One region of the Leptolyngbya sp. O-77 genome, then DNA from elsewhere that is predicted to be linked to it. Evidence: predicted binding sites of a transcription regulator. Region 1 holds the regulator's gene; the other holds the start of a gene.
What was found. Region 1 encodes NtcA, which controls nitrogen genes in cyanobacteria. Its sites were predicted from a motif close to TTTGTANNNNNNNNTACAAA; they were not measured.
Positions count from the first base shown of each region.

Region 2: O77CONTIG1_RS16345 (uracil-xanthine permease family protein) is a predicted target of NtcA. The motif match lies at 1,829-1,848, and genes of this name have one in related genera.

Region 1 covers NZ_AP017367.1:1,183,365-1,186,779, forward strand. The annotation lists gene O77CONTIG1_RS05045 (DUF3084 domain-containing protein) at 1-511, opposite strand, end outside; gene ntcA (global nitrogen regulator NtcA) at 770-1,441, opposite strand; gene fabI (enoyl-ACP reductase FabI) at 1,914-2,690, shown strand; gene O77CONTIG1_RS05065 (tetratricopeptide repeat protein) at 2,776-3,415, opposite strand, start outside.
Region 2 covers NZ_AP017367.1:3,858,111-3,861,525, forward strand. The annotation lists gene O77CONTIG1_RS16335 (MFS transporter) at 1-352, shown strand, start outside; gene O77CONTIG1_RS16340 (antibiotic biosynthesis monooxygenase) at 417-1,316, opposite strand; gene O77CONTIG1_RS16345 (uracil-xanthine permease family protein) at 1,939-3,378, shown strand.

The DNA.
Region 1 (3,415 bases):
GGGTGGCCTGCTGGGATACGTCCGTGAGCAATGTCTGTGCCTGCTGATAGTTGGCAGCGACTTGGCTCAACTGCGACTGGGTGCTTTGCAATTCCTCGCGGGTGCGGGTTTCCTGGGCGATCGCCGTTTGTAGAGACTCGTTGGTGCGGCGCAGGCGGCGCTGGGCAGACTGCTGCTCTCGTTCGGCGCGATCGCGCTGTCGCTGCACTTCGGCGGTTTGCTGCTGCGCTTGGTTTAGTTCTGCCAGCGCTGCGTCTCGCTCCTGCTGCACATCTTCTAGCTCAAACACACCCGTTCGCAGTTGGTCATCGACCGCAAACAAAATGCCAAAGGTCATCGCCGAGATGAGAATCCCCGTCATCACGGTGATCAGCGTGGCAGTTTGACGGGGACGCAGGCCAAACAGACTGAGGCGAGCCTTGCCCACCTTCATCCCAAGGCGATCGCCCACCGTGGCCACCACAGCCCCCAGCACCAAAATTGCCGCAATCAAGACCAGCCCGGTGGTCATCGCCGATAAAACTCACACTCAGCTACACCATACTGCAATTGTGCCGTTGAAAGGCGTAGCTCACAGTCGCCTGCACACCGCAACACCGCAAAACGCCTCCACAGGTTGGCCCCCGCAAAACGCCTCCACAGGTCGGCCCCCGCCAGGACTTTTGCCGCATTAGGCGAGCCATCGACCTGAGTCCTGTTTTCATAAGCGTCCTAACGCTAGGTACGCTCTCTCAACCCTGACCGCTATCCAAATCTCTAAGTAAAATCTCTAAGTAAACTGCTGACTCAGCGCCACTGGGTTATAAACCGTGATCTTCTTCTTGTGAATAGAGATCATTCGATCCTGGCGCAGGTCACCCAGCAGGCGCGTTACCGTTACGCGGGTCGAGCCAATTGCTTCGGCGATCGCCTGGTGAGACAGCTTCAGGTCGATCGTGATGCCCTCGGACGTAGGAACCCCAAAATCGCGGCACAAAATTAGCAAAAAGCTGACTAAACGTGACCCCATGTCTCGGTGGGCCAACGTTTCAATCATCATTTCGGTTTGCAAAATCCGAGACGACAGCCCCTTCAGCATCAGCATCGACAGGTCGGGATTTTCCTTTAGCGCCTTTTCGACCTGCTCAATCGGCACTGACAGTAGCTCCACTGGCGTAAACGCGACAGAATGATAAAATCGGTCTGCCTTTTGCCCCGTAATCAGCGACAGTACGCCAAACACGCTATTCTCTCTTAGCAGCGCCACGGTGATTTCTTCGCCTGCCTCATAGACTCGCGACAGCTTTACTGCGCCCTTGAGCAAGAAATAAACCCGCTCAGCCGGATCGCCCGGAAAGAAAATCGTCTTTCCCCGGTCAAAGGTTTCTACCATCGGCGGAAACGCGCTGCCGCTCAATTGGCGAAACACATCTGCTAAAGGCTTTTCATGTGAGGCAACCATACCGTCCGATTCCCAGCGCCCTCAGGGAGCGAATATGACCGAAATATGACCGAGACATGACTGGAACAAAAGATGAAAGCAAAACCCAGATTTTGCCCAAGAGGCGAAAAACCAGGATAAACGCAGTCTTAGAACACTTAAACTAAGTTTGGGGCCGCTTTTTGTATCTAAAAACACGCTTCCATAGGAAGAATGATCGTTTCGATACCAATTTCTGCGTTTGCTCTATCGGTAGACCCGGCTGAGAGAACCCAGACTCTATTCTGGAAACTGGGCGATCGCCCTCAATCCTGCGTTCCAGACAGCATATCGCAATTGTATCTGACAGATACAATTTAGGAAAAAATTTTCCCGTCTCGCCCTCATCTCTTGCCATCTTCTCTTCCCTCGCTTTACCCCACCCTCCCCTATCCGTCCTGCCCCGTTTTTGAGTATTTTGTGAATTGCCCTCGAAATTTGGATGCCGTTACCCATGCTTGACCTCACCGGAAAAAATGCGCTCGTCACAGGCATTGCCAACAATCGCTCAATTGCCTGGGGCATCGCCCAACAGCTCCACAAAGCCGGGGCAAACCTGGGCATCACCTACCTGCCCGACGACAAAGGCAAGCTAGAGAAGAAAGTGGCGGAATTGGTTGAGCCGCTCCAGCCCAGCCTGTTTGTGCCCTGCGATGTGCAAAATGATGAGCAAGTCGAGGCGGCATTTGCCACTGTGCGCGAAAAGTGGGGGCGGCTGGATGTGCTGATTCACTGCCTCGCCTTCGCCAATCGCGACGATCTCAGCGGCGACTTCAGCAATGTTTCCCGCGAGGGCTTTAACCTGGCGCTGGACGTGAGCGCCTACTCGCTGGTGCAGCTTTGCCGCGCTGCCAAGCCGCTGATGACTGAGGGCGGCGCAGTGGTGACGCTGACCTATCTGGGCGGCGTGCGCGTTGTGCCCAATTATAACGTCATGGGCATTGCCAAGGCCGCGCTAGAGATGAACGTGAAATACTTGGCAGCAGAACTGGGCCCGCAAAACATCCGGGTGAACGCCATCTCAGCCGGGCCGATTCGGACGCTGGCCTCCTCTGCCGTTGGTGGCATTTTGGACATGATTCACCATGTCGAAGAAGTCGCGCCCCTGCGCCGCACCGTCACCCAGACCGAGGTGGGCAACACGGCCGCATTCCTGTGCAGCGATCTGTCTACGGGCATCACCGGGCAAGTGCTGTACGTCGATGCGGGCTACGAGATTATGGGGATGTAGGAATGTGGGTCTGCTTTGAGTGTTTTCGAGTGTTTTTGAGCGTTGGATTTTTTGGGGCGCAGGGTGCAAAGCTACTAAACCAGCTCTAGTTTTCCTCAAAGGCGATCGCCACCGGAACAGGCGCAGCATCGGGCACTGCATCGGGGTCAAAGATCGGCGGCGTGCCATTGCGGGTTTTGGTGAGTCGCTGGAGGTGACTAAAGACCTTGCGGGCGTTGGTTTCGTTGCCTTGCTCAGCGAAGAGTTCGAGGGCTTGCTGCAAATCGGCGATCGCCCCAGCGGGGTTGCTGGCACGGGCCAGCCCCCGATAGTAATAGGGGGTGGGCACCTGGGGGGCAAGCTGGATGGCGGCGGCGTAGTCGCGAAAAGCAGATTTGATTTCGCCCAGCTTTTGCGCGGCCAGCCCCCGGAAGAAGTAGATCATGGCGCAGTTGGGCTGGATGGTGAGGGCGTTGGTAAAGTCGGCGATCGCCCCGATCAGGTCGCCCTGCTCTGAGCGCAGATAGCCCCGGTTGCAATGGGCATCCATCTGGTTGCGGTCGAGTTGGAGGGCGGTGCTAAAGTCGGCGATCGCCTGCTGCCGCTCTCCCAGCTCATCGTGACACAGCCCGCGCAGATTCCACACTAGCGCCTGATCGGGGCGAATGCGTAAAATTTGCTCCACATCGCTGAGGGCCCCCTGCGGGTCGCCTAGCTCATAGCGCGTCACGGCCCGATTCCAGTGA
Region 2 (3,415 bases), 2.7 Mb from region 1:
TGAGGAGGGTCAGTTTATCTGGGGTGTGGTGGCGCTGTGTCTATTGTCAATTGGTTCGGTGGCTTATAAGCCTTTCTTTTCGGCGATTGTGTCTGATCTGGCTCCCGATACGCTGCGTGGGGCCTATATGGCCGTTAGCTCTCAGTGCTGGACGATTGGCTATTTTATTGGGCCAGTGATAGGCGGCTGGGCAATGGATCAATCAGCTTCGGTGGCTCATGTGTTTTGGCTGGTGGTTGGGGCAAGCTCGCTGCTGTGTGTGGGAATTTTGTGGATTTTTGAGGCTATGAATCCGGCGATCGCCCATTCCACAGTCACCCCCTCAGCGCTCTCGTCCAAGCCCGAATCCTAATCACAAAATTTTTCAGCACGGACTTACAGGACGGGCTTGTTTAACAGACAGGTTTTTTCTGTGGTTAATAAGACTTCTTGCTGTACTGCTTGGGCGGCTTGGGCGCGATTACGTTCACTACTTTATAGAGGTGTTGATCGACTTTGAGAGGGACTGGAAGGGCGATCGCCCCTGCTTCCTCACCATCTTCCGCTTCAACCGCACCCAGTCCAGACAGCACATCCACCGCTGGAACCTGGGCCAGGTCTTGAAACTCCTCCGCATAGCCCCAATAGGCCATTAGCAAGGCTTCCGAATTATCGACAGACTTCAGCAGCATGACTGAGCGTGGGGCAGGATACATTTTGGTGACGGCTGGCAGCGCTTGCTCTACCTCAGACAACACCTCTGGCAAGTCCTCTGTTTCTGCTACCGAGACCTCGCCCAGTTGCACTAGCGCCCCCTGTCCGCGGATCACAGGCACCATGCCGCTGGGAATCTGCATATCCGCGAGTTCAAATACTTCTGTTTTGGCGGGCGTTACCGTCATCGGGGGTTGACCGCCTTTGGAAGACTCTTTCTGATACTCCTTCTGATACTTGGTGTAGTCTTCAACGGGCTGGGCCATAAATGCTTCATAGCTAGCGGCATCCGTCCACTGAGTGAGGGCAACCACGCGAGAGCCGTCTTCGCTCTGCAACACCGATAGCCCCTTAAAACCTTCTGCACCCTTGAAGAATGCCTTACTGGACTTGAGTACGGTAGAAACGGCATTGAGCTGGGTGTCAGGTGTGGTTTCGTAGACCGACATCACGCTAACTGCCTCTGGCTCCGTGTCAAACACGAGTACCTGGGGCGCTTTGTCAGCATAGGCGGCGATCGCCCCACCCAGCCCGAACCACAGCACCAGTCCGATCGCAAATACACTCCGAATCCAATACCCTCCCCACAATCGACGGATTAGACTGCCCAAAACACTCTGCATCACGCCTCCCAAACATCTGTGAGCTTGCGCCATCAAGCTCAGTATCGTAGCCGCAGGTTTTAGCGATCTTTTGTATTGCGAGATACCCTGTATTGCGAGAGACCCAACTTCGGGCAAGGTTTAATCTCCCAACAGTCCCTCATGAGCGGCCAACCGTGGCTTTATGAGAACGAGGCAGGCTGTCGTATCTGAAGCTACAGCATCCGGGCGATCGCTCGATTACAGTTGTAGCCGTGGGCTGTATACAGTATTTTGTATGCAATCTTCCTGCTGCCTCACGGTGAGTATCCTTGGCAAACCTTTGCTCGAATGGTGCTTTTTAAGAGGTGACAGGATAAGCAGTGCAAGATTCTGTATCCAGGTCTTGGGGAACAGTCCTGACCGCAGCTTTGTTGAACAAAGGTCTGATTGCCCCCATTTTTTAAGGTTCTGTACTGCCTTTCAAAGGCGGGTTTCTTGATGCGTTTATCTACCTCTGTCTCAGATCTGTCTCAGGTGATTTACAGATTAATTTCGTATCTTTTGACACAAATAAAATTCTGATTGGTTGCGAACCTTTGATGCAACCCTCGTTTTATAAAATTTCTGTTCTAGCTTTTATTTCAGGAGATATGGAAGGGGAATGGCACAAGCAGATCATGATTTAACGCTGGAGGAAACCTCCGCACCGAGCGAACCGATTATTAAATCAGAACTACTCTATGGGCTAAACGACAAGCCTCCAGTAGGTGAGTCTCTGTTCGTGGCGCTTCAGCATGTGCTGGCATCGTTTGTAGGAATCATCACACCGCCGTTAATTATTGCAGGCGCATTAGGGTTAGATCCCGTCAATACGAGCTATTTGGTCAGCATGTCGCTCTTTGCGTCTGGGCTTTGCACCTTTATCCAGTGCCGCAAGATTGGCCCAGTCGGCTCTGGCTTGCTCAGCTTGCAGGGAACGAGCTTTGCCTTCTTAGGCCCTATCATCGGCGCAGGCACAGGCGCAATTCAGGGCGGAAGCACCCCGGAGCAAGCGCTGGCGCTGATCTTTGGCGTATGCTTTTTTGGCTCTGCGGTAGAAATTATTCTGAGCCGCTTTCTGCATCTGCTCAGCAAAATCATTACGCCAGTGGTTTCGGGTACGGTGGTGATGATTATCGGTTTGGGGCTGATCCGAACTGGAATTATCAGTCTGGCAGGCGGTGCGGCGGCCCAGAGGGCGGCGGATGGTAGTTTTGGAAGCTGGCAGAATCTGGCGCTGGGTGGGCTGGTGATGGCGATTGTTGTGATTCTCACCGTCTCTGGGAATCGGTTCCTACGCATGGGGGCGATCGCCATTGGTTTGCTGGTGGGCTACATCATCGCTGCTTTCATAGGTCTGGTCAATTTCAGCGCCCTGAGCAATCTGTCATTCTTCAGCCTGCCCATTCCGTTCCGCTATGGGATGCGCTTCGACTTGGGGACGTTCCTCCCCTTTATTTTGCTGTACGTTTTGACGGCAATTGAAACCGTGGGCGACTTGACTGCGACTTCGGCCGTATCTGGCGAACCCGTGAAGGGACCGCTCTATGTTCGCCGGATCAAGGGCGGCGTTTTGGGAGATGGGGTCAATTCGGCGATCGCCGCTGTGCTAAATACCTTCCCCAACACCACCTTCAGCCAAAACAACGGCGTGATTCAAATGACGGGTGTAGGCAGCCGCTATGTGGGCTTCTTTGTCGCTGGTATCTTCGCTATCCTGGGTCTGCTGCCTATCGTCGGGGGCGTGTTCCAGGCCATTCCTCAGCCTGTGCTGGGCGGTGCAACGCTGATTATGTTTGGCTCGATCGCCGTTGCTGGCTTAAACATCGTGTCTTCTGCAAATCTGGATCGTCGGTCGATGATCATTGTTGCCGTTTCTCTGGCGCTGGGCTTGGGCGTGCTATATGCCCCAGAGATTTTTGATGGCAAGCCGCCTCTTTTCAGAAATCTCTTTGGTTCCAGCATTTCCACGGGCGGCTTGACGGCAATCCTGCTAAGCTGGTTGCTGCCTCGCAAGGATGATGCAGAGGAAATTTCGCAGGGCTTCGTTGAAGAATCATAGGCTTGATGCACTATTTTGATTCGAGTTTGATTTGAGT